4 regions of the Sagittula sp. P11 genome follow, and region 3 is predicted to be linked to each of the others. Evidence: riboswitches for the same ligand, from Rfam matches in the RefSeq annotation. Region 3 holds a riboswitch; each other region holds the start of a gene.
What was found. Region 3 has a riboswitch for cobalamin ahead of CDO87_RS15420 (DUF1636 domain-containing protein). Riboswitches for the same ligand answer to the same signal wherever they lie in the genome.
Positions count from the first base shown of each region.

Region 1: another riboswitch for cobalamin. It lies ahead of CDO87_RS23470 (ABC transporter substrate-binding protein); the one in region 3 lies ahead of CDO87_RS15420 (DUF1636 domain-containing protein).
Region 2: another riboswitch for cobalamin. It lies ahead of bluB (5,6-dimethylbenzimidazole synthase); the one in region 3 lies ahead of CDO87_RS15420 (DUF1636 domain-containing protein).
Region 4: another riboswitch for cobalamin. It lies ahead of CDO87_RS20755 (DUF4198 domain-containing protein); the one in region 3 lies ahead of CDO87_RS15420 (DUF1636 domain-containing protein).

Region 1 is NZ_CP021914.1:311,138-314,340, reverse strand. Features, by position in the region: gene CDO87_RS23475 (FecCD family ABC transporter permease) at 1-936, opposite strand, end outside; gene CDO87_RS23470 (ABC transporter substrate-binding protein) at 939-1,949, opposite strand; cobalamin riboswitch at 2,051-2,241, opposite strand; partial or broken gene CDO87_RS27340 (transposase) at 2,600-2,965, shown strand.
Region 2 is NZ_CP021913.1:856,972-860,174, reverse strand. Features, by position in the region: gene CDO87_RS04185 (glutathione S-transferase family protein) at 1-533, opposite strand, end outside; gene mscL (large conductance mechanosensitive channel protein MscL) at 687-1,118, shown strand; cobalamin riboswitch at 1,158-1,349, shown strand; gene bluB (5,6-dimethylbenzimidazole synthase) at 1,392-2,075, shown strand; gene ald (alanine dehydrogenase) at 2,249-3,203, opposite strand, start outside.
Region 3 is NZ_CP021913.1:3,178,306-3,181,508, reverse strand. Features, by position in the region: gene cobN (cobaltochelatase subunit CobN) at 1-505, opposite strand, end outside; gene cobW (cobalamin biosynthesis protein CobW) at 552-1,607, opposite strand; gene CDO87_RS15420 (DUF1636 domain-containing protein) at 1,608-1,994, opposite strand; cobalamin riboswitch at 2,098-2,315, opposite strand; gene cobO (cob(I)yrinic acid a,c-diamide adenosyltransferase) at 2,351-2,962, shown strand.
Region 4 is NZ_CP021913.1:4,307,969-4,311,171, reverse strand. Features, by position in the region: gene CDO87_RS20760 (AAA family ATPase) at 1-1,564, shown strand, start outside; cobalamin riboswitch at 1,665-1,870, shown strand; gene CDO87_RS20755 (DUF4198 domain-containing protein) at 2,012-2,797, shown strand; gene cbiM (cobalt transporter CbiM) at 2,802-3,203, shown strand, end outside.

The sequences.
Region 1 (3,203 bases), on a different replicon from region 3:
CGCGACAAGGAACACCGCGCCCGCCAGCGCTGAGGCGGGGACCAGCCTGTCGTGGCGCGTGCCGACGAGAAAGCGCATGGCATGCGGCACGACAAGGCCAACGAAGCCGATCGCGCCCACTTTGGAAACGAGTACCCCCACCATGATGGCGGTGACGGTGATGAGACTGCCGCGCAAGGCAGGCACGTTGATCCCGATGGACGCGGCCCCGTCCGCACCGAACGTGAAGGCGTCAAGCCCACGCCGGTGCCAAAGACATAGCGCGACACCCCCGAGGGAGACGGCCGTGCAGGCCCCGACGTCATCCCAGCGGATGCCCGACAGATTGCCCATGAGCCAAAACATGATGCCGCGGGCCTGCTCGGCATTGGCGGAGCGGGCGATGGTGAAGGCGGTCAGAGCGTTGAACATCTGCGAGCCGGCGATCCCGGCGAGGATGATTGCGGCCGCCGCCTGGGTCCCGCGCCCGCCACCCGCGCTCCCGTTCACCGCGTGGGCCAGGGCCACGACGCATCCGAAGGCGACAAGCGCTCCGGACAACGCACCGAGCGACATCGAGATCGCCCCGCCTCCGATGCCCGCGACCGACACGAGGACCGCCCCCGTCGAGGCGCCCGCCGACAAGCCCATGAGGTAGGGATCGGCCAGAGGATTGCGCAGCAGCGCCTGAAGAACGACGCCGGTCAGGGCGAGGCCAGCCCCGCAGCAGGCGGCCACGATGGCCCGCGGGAGGCGGTAACTCCAGATGATGCCCGCCTCGATCCCGTCCACGGGATAGCCCGCGCCCCACAGATGGTTGGCCAGCGTCCGGCACACCACGGCAAAGGGCAGACTGGTCTCGCCGATTGCCGTACCTGCAAGGATGGTGGCCCCGAGCAGAAGAGGCGCGAGCCAGAGCCCGTGCCGCACCGTGATGCGCGCGGGTGTGGCCGCCATGGTCATTCGAAGGACATCTTCGAAAGGGCTTCGGAGAGCGTTTCCAGCCCGTAGATCGACCGCATCGTCGCGCTCATGGCGTGTGCATCCATCTGCACGATCCGGTCCTCGCGCACGGCCGTCATCTGGCTTGCGACAGGATCGGTGCGCAGGAACTCCAGCTTCTTCTCGATGTCGTCGGCGGGAAAGCGACGGCGGTCCATGTAGGCGATGACAATCACGTCCGGGTCGGCCCGGGCGATTCTCTCCCATCCCACAGTCGGCCATTCCTCATCGGACTCGATGACATTCTCGATCCCGAGCTTGGACATCATGTAACCCGGCGCGCCGAGGCGTCCGGCGACATAGGGGTCCATTTCGACGTCGGCGGAGGAGAACCAGAACACGGCCGACAGGTCCTCGGGCAGGTCTAGCCCTTCCGCGCGGGCAATGGCGCGCTCTTCGGTCGCCTGAAGGTCCGAGACGAGGGTTGCGCCCGCGCTGCGCACGTCGAATATCTCCGCCAGCTCCCGAATGCCCTTGTAGATCGAGGCCGTCTCAAAGGCGCCGACGCGTGTGCCATCGCCGCCGGTGGAATTGTCCTTGGTGTCGCAATCGGCGGGCAGGATGTAGGTCGGGATGCCGATGTCGTGGAACATCTCCCGTGTGCCGACGTTGCCGCTCTCGCCCACGTGCCATTCGTATTGCACGGCGACCAGCCCGGGCTTCTTCGCGACCACGCTCTCGAAGCTGGGGTCGTTGTCGGCCAGCCGCTCGATCGCCTCGTTGACCTCCGCGAACTCCGGCAAGACAGGGTTGAACCAGACCGAGGTGCCCGAGACCTTCGGCGCGAGGCCGAGCGAATAGAGGATCTCTGTCGCGGACTGCCCTATCGTCACCACGGTGTCCGGTGCGGCGTCGAACGACACATCGAGCCCGCAGTTCGTCAGTGTCAGGGGGTAGTCCGTTTGCTGCGCGTTCAGCGCCGTGGCAGCGCTGGCCAACAGCGCAGCCGTCATCAAGGTCTGTCTCATCCGATCCGTCCCGTCAGATAGGACCATCAGGGGAAAGACGCGAAACGGAATGCGGCCCGGCGGCCACGTCATGTTTCCCGCCTCGGCACACCCCGTCCGGTCGTGGTTTCGTTCATGTCGGCAGGTCTCCTGACTGACGGGTCACAGCGTCTCTCGCCTTCCCGGGACGAACCCAGTGGCGCATCGAGAGGCACTCACCGCCTACAGTTGCGGGGGCAGTTCCGTTTGCCGGCCGAAGCCGGAACGGATTCCCTTTCAATTCCCGAAGGAAACCGACGCCGCAATCTCTGGCATAGTTCCCGATGCACAGCAAGTGCGCGGCGGCACGAACACAATCGCCGAAGCCGAGGTTGGCGAGTGCGTCGAAAAGGGAAAATGGGCTCGGAGCGGACCTGCGGCGGTGCGGCAAGGGCAGGCCAAAGGTCACCTCAGGTGCGCTGTCGCTGCAGGCCCATTCCGGCAGTTCACGCGATCCGCCATTGCCGCCATCGCTCTCGCCGCTGCTGCCATCTACCTCCTATGAGATGCCGTAACGGGGCCTGCGTCCGTGACCCGCCCGTTATCGTTGCAAGATCGAGGGCAAGCTGGCGCCATTCCCGTATCGGATCCACATGGAGGACTGCGGGATGAAGCTGTGAATTGGGCTGGATGTGTCGCTTGAGAAGACCGCAATTTGCGTGATCAGCGAGCATGGGAAGATCGTGAGGGAGGCGGAGGTGTCCAGCGAGCCCGAGGCGCTGTTGCTCTGGATCGGCGATCAGGACGGGGAAGCTGCGGCTATCGGGCTCGGAGCTGGCCCCCTGTCGCAATGGCTGCATCGCGGGTTGTCCGCGGCTGAACTCCCTGTCGTGCTGATGGAAACCCGGCAGGTGAAAGGCGCCTTGAAGGCCATGCCGATCAAGACGGACCGCCGGGATGCCGAAGGGATCGCACGCCTGCCGCACCTCGGCTGGTTCCGACCGGTTCACTGCAAATCAGTCTCCGCACAAGAGGTTCGCGCTGTGCTCACCGCTCGCAAGGCGGTGCAGCAAGGGTTCATCACGCTTGAAATGTCCCTGCGCGGGCTACTGCGGAACTTTGGCTTCAAGGTTGGCACTATATCCCGTGGCCTATTCGAACATCGTATACGCGAACTGGCGGCAGGTAATCCGATGCTGGTAGCGGCAACCGAACCCATGCTTCGCGCGCGGGCAGCGCTGCGACGAGAACTGGCAGGCCTTGAACGCCATGTCCGCCAACCTGCCCATGACGATC
Region 2 (3,203 bases), 2.3 Mb from region 3:
TACGGTCCGGCGATCCAGTCCCGGCCCTCCAGCGCCCCTTCGACCACACCCAGAAGCCGCCGCGCCTCGTTCACGTAACGGGTGCGCGGAAGGGGGTCCTTCACGTCCTTCCCCGCGAACTTCCAGAAGAAACCAAGCTGCCCGAACATCGGGCCGACGCCGCCCATCTGGAACATCAGCCACTGGGTGATCTTGTGCCGCTCCGTCGCGGTGTCGCCCAGGAGCATCCCGGCCTTTTCGGCGAGGTAAAGCAGGATGGCACCGGATTCGAACAGCTCCAGCGGCGCGCCGTCGGGGCCGTTCGGGTCGATGATCGCGGGGATCTTGTTGTTCGGGTTGAGCGCGAGGAACTCCGGGCTCTTCACGTCCTTGTCCGCCAGGGTGATCTTGTGGACCTCGTAGGGCAGGCCGGTTTCCTCCAGCATGATCGAGGCCTTCACGCCGTTGGGCGTCGGGAAGGAATAAAGCTGGATGCGGTCGGGGTGCGTCGCGGGCCAGCGGCGCGAGATCGGATGGTCGGCAAGAGCGGTCATGAAGCGTGTCCCGGTTGATGAAGATCGTCCGGGCGACCCTAGCCCGGCATTTCCCGCTTTCCCAGCCGATCCGCCGTGACATAATCCGGTTTGTGAGAAAACACCCCGCAGGACATGCGAAAACGCATGCCGGCGCTCTGACGGAATGGGACAATGATTAAGGAATTCAAGGACTTCATCGCCAAGGGCAATGTCATGGACATGGCCGTGGGCATCATCATCGGCGCGGCCTTCACGGCCATCGTGCAGTCGCTGGTGGGCGATATCATCAACCCGATCATCGCGCTGTTCACCGGCGGCATCGATTTTTCGGGCTGGTTCTACGCGCTCGACGGCAACGAATACGCCTCGCTCACCGCGGCAACGGAGGCAGGCGCCCCGGTCTTTGCCATCGGCAAGTTCATCATGGCGGTCATCAACTTCTTCATCATCGCCTTCGTGGTCTTCATGCTTGTGAAGATGGTCAACCGCGCCAAGGCCGCCGCCATCCGCGAACGCGAGGAAGGCCAGCCGGCAGAGGCCACGCCCTCCGGCCCCACCGAGCTCGACGTGCTGCTGGAGATCCGCGACGCGCTGAAGCGCTGACGGCCAAGGCCGGGGCACTTGCGCGAGGGGGCGGGATTTGCGATCCCCTCCGGGTCAGGTGCCCCCGCCCGTGGGGGAGAATCGGGAAGCCGGGGAAGAACCGGCGCGGGCCCGCCGCTGTGACGGGGACGGGAAGGACACAAGGCCACTGGGCGCCGCGCAGGCGTTCGGGAAGGCGTCCCTTCCGGAGGATCCGAAGCCAGAAGACCGGCCTGACGGCATGGCGGCCCCGCCTGGAGAGCGGGGGCGCGCAGGCCTTCGGGAGGTGTCCCCATGACAGGAGCGGTGGAAAGCCGATCCCCTGCGCCGGTTGCGGCGCGCGTGTTTTCGGATGAGGAGCGGCAGGCGCTCTACGACGTGATCGCCCACAGGCGGGACGTGCGGAACGAGTTCCTGCCCGACCCGGTGGACGAGGATGTGCTGCGGCGCATCTTGGGCGCGGCCCATGCCGCGCCCTCGGTCGGGCTGTCGCAGCCCTGGGACTTCATCCTGCTGCGCGATCCGGCGCGCCGCGCGCAGGTGCGGGCCGCGTTCACCCGCGCCAACGAGGCCGCGCAGGCGATGTTCCCGCCGGAGAAGCGGTCGGCCTATGCCGCGCTGAAGCTGGAAGGCATCGAGAAGGCGCCCCTGAACATCTGCGTCACCTGCGACCGCACCCGCGGCGGGCCGGTGGTGCTGGGACGCACCCATCAGCCGGAGACGGATCTCTATTCGACGGTCTGCGCCGTGCAGAACCTGTGGCTGGCGGCGCGGGCCGAAGGCATCGGCATAGGCTGGGTCAGCATCTTCGACGAGGCCGACCTGCGCCCGATCCTCGGCCTGCCCGCGCACGTCCGTGTGGTGGCATACCTCTGCATGGGCCACGTGAAGGAGCTGTTCGACGGCCCGGAACTGGAGGCGCGCGGCTGGGCGCGGGCGCGGACGCTCGACGCGCATATCCGCGAGGAGGGCTGGTAAGGCCCTGCGCCGCCACGGCCGCCAAAACCCGCCACCGCGGGCCCTGCACACCGGGCCAATCACGCTTTGCAAACGACCGGTGCCCTTGCTTCTTTGCTTCCGAAATACTCCGGAGGGGTTCGGGGAGGCAGAGCCTCCCCGACGGGTCGCCGTGCGCAGCACGGCGAAACCGCTCAGGCCGCCAGCGCCGCCGCGGGCGTGATCGCATCCAGGCCCAGGGCCTCGCCCACCGGCGCGTTGGTGATCCGGCCGGCGTGCACGTTCAGGCCGGCGGCCAGGTGCGGGTCGTCGGCACAGGCCTTGCGCCAGCCCTTGTCTGCCAGCGCCAGCATGAAGGGCAGCGTCGCGTTGCCGAGCGCCAGCGTCGAGGTGCGCGCCACGGCGCCCGGCATGTTCGCCACGCAGTAGTGCACGATGCCGTCCACCTCGTAGATCGGGTCCTGGTGGGTGGTGGCCTTCGAGGTCTCGAAGCAGCCGCCCTGGTCGATGGCCACGTCGACGATCACCGCGCCGGGTTTCATTGTCGAAAGCTGCGCACGGCTGACCAGTTTCGGCGCGGCGGCACCGGGGATCAGCACGGCGCCGATGACCATGTCGGCCTCGGCCACCAGCTCGGCGGTGTTCCCGGCAGAGGCGTAGCGCGTCCGGAAGACCGCGCCGAAGACGTCGTCGAGGTAGCGCATCCGCGACAGCGACCGGTCGAGCACGGTGACCTCCGCGCCCATGCCTGCGGCAACCCGCGCCGCGTGGGTGCCGACGACGCCGCCGCCGATCACCGCCACCCTGGCGGGGCCGACGCCCGGGACGCCGCCCATCAACACGCCGCGGCCGCCGTTGGCCTTCTGCAGCGACCATGCGCCGACCTGCGGCGCCAGACGGCCCGCGACCTCGGACATGGGCGCCAGCAAGGGCAGGCCGCCCCGCGCGTCGGTCACGGTCTCATAGGCGATGCAGGTCGCGCCGGAGGCGATCAGGTCGCGGGTCTGCTCCGGATCGGGGGCGAGGTGGAGGTAAGTGAACAGCACCTGGCCCTCGCGCAGCATGGCGCGTTCGGGGGCCTGCGGCTCCTTCACCTTGACGATCATGTCGGCGGTGGCAAAGACCTCGGCCGCGGTGTCGGCCAGCGCA
Region 3 (3,203 bases):
CGGCATAGAGGCCCGCCGCCAGCGCCAGTTGCGCCAGCGCGGCCTGCGCCGCCACGGTGCCCCCCGCGTCGCAGAGATGCGCCAGCCGCCGCAGCGTGGACACCGGCAGCGTCGACATCTCGTCGAGCCGCCTGTCCTCGCGCCCGTCGGCGGGCAACACGGCCAGCGCGATGCCCTTCTGCTGCGCCAGCGCCAAGACCTGCTGCAAGCCGTAGGACCAGTAGGGCACGCCGCCGATCAGCCGGATCAGGATGCCCTTCGCGCCCTCCAGCGTCTGCTCGACATAGGTGTCGACCGACAGCGGATGCCTGAGGGCTGCAAGGTTGGCGAGGCGGAGCGTGGGCATCCGCCCCTCCGGTCCGCCGCCGCGCCGCCAGCCTTCGGCGAAGGCGCCGAGGTCGCTGTCGGAGAACGACAGGACGACGAGGTCCGCCGGGCTCTGGCCCAGGTCCTGCGGCGTCTCGCTCTCGTCGAGGCCGTGGCTTTCGCGGAAGATGACGTGCATCGGCGGTTCCCGGGGAAGGCGGCGCAGAGCCCCGCCCTACTTCATGTCACTCTGCGGCGACCGGCGTGGCGCCGAGGACCGACCGGATGGCGTCGGGACGGATGTCGTCGTGTTCCGCGATGACCACGACACGGCTGACGCGCGCCTCGTCCGGCTTCCACGGGCGGTCGTACTGGTGACGCACGCGCGCCCCCACCGCCTGCACCAGAAGCCGCATGGGCTTGCCCTTCACGGCGGCGTAGCCCTTCACCCGCAGGATGTTCTGTTCCTTCGCGAGCCGTTCGATGGCGACGACGAGCTGCGCCGGGGTGTCCTGTTCCGGCAGTTCCACCACGATCGATTCGAAGTCGTCGTGTTCGTGGTCGTCATGATCGTCGTGATGCGAGGGGCGTGCGTCCATGTCGTCCTCGGCCGCGGCCTCGAGCCCGAGGATCACGCGCGGGTCCACCACGCCCTCGGCGACCTCGACCACCGGCAGCGGGCGCGGCGCCTCGGCGGCGATGATCGCCTTGGCCTTCGCCACGCCTTCGGGACCGGCGAGGTCGGGCTTGGTCAGGAGGATGATGTCGGCGCAGGAGATCTGATCCTCGAAGACCTCGCTCAGCGGCGTTTCGTGGTCGATGCTGTCGTCGGCCAGACGCTGCGCGTCGACGCGCGCCACGTCGGGGGCGAAGCGGCCTGCCGCCACCGCCTCTGCGTCGGCCAGGGCGATCACGCCGTCGACGGTGATCTTCGAACGGATGTCCGGCCAGTCGAAGGCCTTCAGCAGCGGCTTCGGCAGGGCGAGGCCCGAGGTCTCGATCAGGATGTGGTCGGGGCGCGGATCGAGCGCCATCAGCGCCTCGATGGTCGGGATGAAGTCATCGGCCACGGTGCAGCAGATGCAGCCGTTGGCCAGTTCCATGATGTTCTCGGCAGGGCAGTCGGGGATGGCGCACGACTTCAGGATCTCTCCGTCGACGCCCACGTCGCCGAATTCGTTGACCACCACGGCCAGGCGACGGCCGCCGGGGTTCTGCATCAGGTGACGCACCAGCGTGGTCTTGCCGGAGCCGAGGAAGCCGGTGATCACGGTGACGGGGAGTTTGGCTAGATCGGTCATTCAGTCGGCCTCCAGTGGGGTGTTCGGGGTCAGGGGCGGGATGCGCGCCACGCAGTTGCGCTTGAAGTGTTCGGGCCGCTCGCGCCACGGGATCAGCCCGTCGCCGGTCGCGTGATAGCGCGCCGCGCCGTCGAGCAGCATGTCCGGATGCGACACCTCGTCGACATTCCCGAACACATAGGTCCAGCGGTCGCCGCCGCGCAGGGCGACGGTGCAGCCCGCGTCGCAGTTCTGCAGGCATTCGACGGGGGTCAGGCGCAGGCCCGCGGGCAAGGGCCGGGCGGCCAGCGCGTCGTAGAGCGCCTGGCCGGGCCGGCGGTCGTCGGCGGGGATCTCCTGCCCCCGGCGGCACTTCACGCAGACCAGAAGTTCGGCTTCCGATGACATGGCGACCTCGCGCGTCTCATGGGGGGACCTTGAGCGGGGCACGGGCCATGACAGGCCCTCTCCCGACCCCGGATCACCCCGTCCGGTTTCGTTCCTCCGCCCCTTCCACGGCGCGGCCACTGGCAGGTCTCCCGGCTTGCGGAACTGGGCGGCAGGGGGTCCCTGTCTGCCCAACGGCACCCGGCCTTCCCGGCGATCTCGCCAGTGGCTTCGGGCCCTTTCCGGTCACGGTCGCGGGGGCGGCTGCGCCTGACCCCGACGCGGGGCTGCGCATTCCCTTTTCACCTGCTAGACACAGGCACCAGCACCCCGGCTGATGCGCCGGACGCCCGGCAATGTCAAGGAGAGCCCGCGCCATGAGCGAAGACGAGAACGCCCGCCACACCGAAAAGATGAAGAAGATCAAGGCGGCCCGCGACCGGATGATGGCGACCAAGACGGAGGAGAAGGGCCTGATCATCGTTCACACCGGCACCGGCAAGGGCAAGTCGTCCTCCGGATTCGGGATGATCATGCGCTGCATCGCCCACGGCATGCCCTGCGCGGTGGTGCAGTTCATCAAGGGCGCCTGGCCCACGGGCGAAGGCACGTTCCTGCGCGAACGCTTCGCGGCGGAATGCCGGTTCTTCGTGTCGGGCGAGGGTTTCACCTGGGAGACGCAGGACCGCGAGCGCGACATCGCGGCGGCGCAGAACGGCTGGGAGATCGCCAAGGCGCAGATTCTCGACCCGGAGGTGCAGTTCGTGCTGCTCGACGAGATCAACATCGCGCTGCGCTACGACTACCTCGACATCGACGAGGTGGTGGGGTTCCTGCTGGAGCAGAAGCCGCCGATGACCCACGTCTGCCTGACCGGGCGCAACGCCAAGCCCGAACTGATCGAGGCGGCGGACCTCGTCACCGACATGACGCTGGTCAAGCACCCGTTCCGCGAGGGGGTGAAGGCGCAGAAGGGTGTCGAGTTCTGAGCCTGCGGGATCCGGGTTTCGGCGCGCCTGCGGCGCCCCGACCCGCTGGGGGTTCCCCCCAGACCCCCAAGGTATTTTCGCCAAGATGAAGGAAAGGCTTTCTTAACCGGAATCGCGGAGGCTCGCCGGGCGGTACAGGGAGAGGTCCCGATGACCGCCCAAGGTGAAGGCACCGCGTCTCCCCCTTCCCGGAAGGCCCGAGGCGCGGTGCCCGACCCTCTCCTTCATCTTGGCGAAAATA
Region 4 (3,203 bases), 1.1 Mb from region 3:
GGCCACCCGCAACGCCGCGCAACGGGCACAGGCCGCGCGCGACGGCGCCGAACGCCGCAACGAACTGGAAAACCGCATCGCGCAGGCGGAGGAGATGCGCCGCCGGATGGAGACGGCGGCTGGCGCCGCCCGCAACGGACCCGACGCCACGGCGCTGCGCCGGATCGAGACGCTGGCCAACGCCCATGCCGCCGCCATCGCCGCCCGCGACGCCACGGCCACGCAGATCATCGCCCATTACACGGCAGGGTCCGAGGGAGCGATCCGTTTCGGCGACGCTGCTCTGCCCGGCGGACAGACGGTCCCCCTCGCCCGGACCGCCCGCCTCGACATCGCCGGTGTCGGTCACTTGGAGATCCGACCGGGCGACACCGGGCACGACGCGGGGACCGTAGACGCCGCGGCCAAGGCCCTGCGCACAGCACTCGCAACCGCCGGTGCCGAGACGCTAGAGGACGCGCGAGATGCCGCCGCCGCCCGGAACGAAGCGGAACGGCAGCACGCCGAGGCAAAGGCCGTGCTGCAGAGCCTCGCGCCGGAGGGCATCGAACAGCTCTGCGCCGCGCTCGCCCGGATCCCCATCCCTGTGGAGGGCGAAGACCTGCCCGATCTGGCGCAGGCGGAGGCAGACCTCGCCGCCGCGAGAGAGGCAAGGGACATCGCCCGCAGCGCGCTCGACACCGCAACGGAGCGGTTGGCGGACGCCCGGGCGGAGGTGCTGCGCGCCGACACCGCCCTGACCTCGTTGCAGGACCGCCTGACGCGGGCCGAAGACGCCGTTGCGCGGACCGGTGGCGCCACGGAAGAAGAACTGGCCTCCGAACTGGCGGTGCTGGAGGCGGCACTGGCCCAAGAGCAGGCCGCACATGCCGCCAAGGCCAAGGATGCGCCCGATCCCGCCAATGCGCGCGCCGCACTCACGCGCGCGGAATCCGTGGAAACCCGCGCGCGCGATGAAACCGCCCGACTGAAGCTGCTCCTCGCCCGGCTCGAAGAGCGCATCGGCCGGTCCGCCGGGGACGCGGTCGAGGAGAGGCTGGCCGAGACGACCGAAAAGCTGACGTCGGCACGCGAAGCGCTGGCCCGGATCGAACACGAGGTGGCGGTGCTGCGGCGGCTCGAACAGGCGCTGGAAACAGCCCGGAACGAGGCCCGGGACCGCTATTTCGCCCCCATCGCCCACGAGCTGAAACCGCTCCTCCACCTGCTGTGGCCGGACGCGGAACTGACCTGGGGCGAGGAATCCCTGCTGCCGGACGCGCTGCTCCGCGATGGCCAGAGCGAGCCGGTCGACATCCTCTCCGGCGGCACGCAGGAACAGGTGGCCCTTCTGGTCCGGCTGGCCTTTGCGCGCATGTTGTCCCACGCCGGGCGCACCGCGCCGGTGATCCTCGACGACGCGCTGGTCTTCACCGACGACGACCGGATCGAACGGATGTTCGACGCGCTGCATCGCCAGGCGGGCGACCTCCAGATCATCGTGCTGACCTGCCGCCAGCGCGCCTTCCGCGACCTGGGCGGTCATGCGCTGAGCTTTGCAGCCGTGGCGCCGGAAGACGCCTGACGCCCACCCGCCCATCGCGTTTCACGGGGGACCGCGCCTGTCTCAGGCCGGTCCCCGACCCCTCAAAAAATAGCAATTGACCGGGCGCGCGCTTTTCTGGCAAGGAAATCGCACGTCCGGTTCCGGGGTTTTCACGCCCCGGAGGAAAGAGGGAATGCAGTGCGGCACGCCAGTGCCTACCCTGCAGCTGCCCCCGCAACTGTAAGCGGCAAGCAGGGCTGATATGCCACTGGAGAAATCCGGGAAGGCCAGTCCAGATGCGATGACCCGCGAGCCAGGAGACCTGCCGGACTGGCGCCCATGGAAGAGGCGCTTTCCACCGGACGCCGGGGTGCGCGTCTGGCCTTGTGCGGCGGCGGGTCATTCCGCCGCGCGGATGGGGTCGAGCGTTCCCAGCGTCCAGAAACGACGCGCGCCGGGTGTGGCGCAGTGGACAGGGACGACTTCATGAAACGCACGTTGAGTGCCCTTGCGGCGTGCATCGCGCTTCCGGCGATGACACAGGCGCATTTCCTTCTCGAATATACATCGGACACCATCATCGACCGCCCCGGCGACGTGCCGGTCAAGCTGATCTTCTGGCACCCCTTCTCCAACGGCTACGTGATGGAGATGGAGACGCCCAAGGAATTCTTCATGGTGCATCACGGCAAGCGCACCGATCTTCTGGACAGGCTCGAACCGACCGCTTTCACCGGGTCCGAGAACGAGGCGCCGGCCTTTCTGGGAAGCGTCCCGGTCAAGCGGTCGGGCGACTACGTGCTCGTGACCGTCCCGCAGCCCTATTTCGAGGAATCCGAAGACAAGTACATCCAGCAGTACACCAAGGCCTTCCTCAACCGCAGCGAACTGCCCACCGACTGGATGAATCCGGTCGGTCTCCCGGCCGAGATCCTGCCGCTGAACAAGCCCTACAACGTGCTGGCCGGCTCCACCTTCACCGGACGGGTCATGTCCGAAGGCCAGCCCGTCGCCGGTGCCGAGATCGAGGTCGAGTTCATGGCGGCCGAGCCTGACATGAACCAAGCGCGCGCCACCGATCCGGTGGTCAGCCCGCCGCCCGGCGGCGCCGTCGTCGTGTTGTCCGACGACAACGGGTACTTCACCTTCGGCATCCCGAGGGCCGGACACTGGGGCTTTGCCGCACTCGGCGTGGGCCCGGTGACCGAGCACGAGGGCAAGGAACTCAGCCAGGACGCCGTGATCTGGATCCGCGCCTGGGAACTGGAGTGACGCCATGCACATCGTGGACGGAGCCCTTTCCAACCCGGTCGTGATCGGCGGGGCCGTGCTGGCGGCGGGCGGCATCGCCTACGGCCTGCGGTCGCTGACCATGGAACGCATCCCCGCCGCCGGTGTCCTGTCGGCCAGTTTCTTCGTGGCATCGCTGGTGCATGTGCCCATCGGCCCGTCCTCGGTTCATCTCATCATGAACGGTCTTGCCGGGCTCGTGCTCGGCTGGGCCGCCTTTCCGGCGCTCTTCGTGGGGCTGCTGCTTCAGGCGGTGTTCTTCGGGTTCGGGGGGCTCACCGTGCTCGGGGTCAACACGCTGAACATCGCGCTGCCGGCGGTGCTGGCGGGCATCCTTTTCGGGCGGCTCATCTCGTGCGGGACGCCTGTGACGGGCGCCATCTGGGGC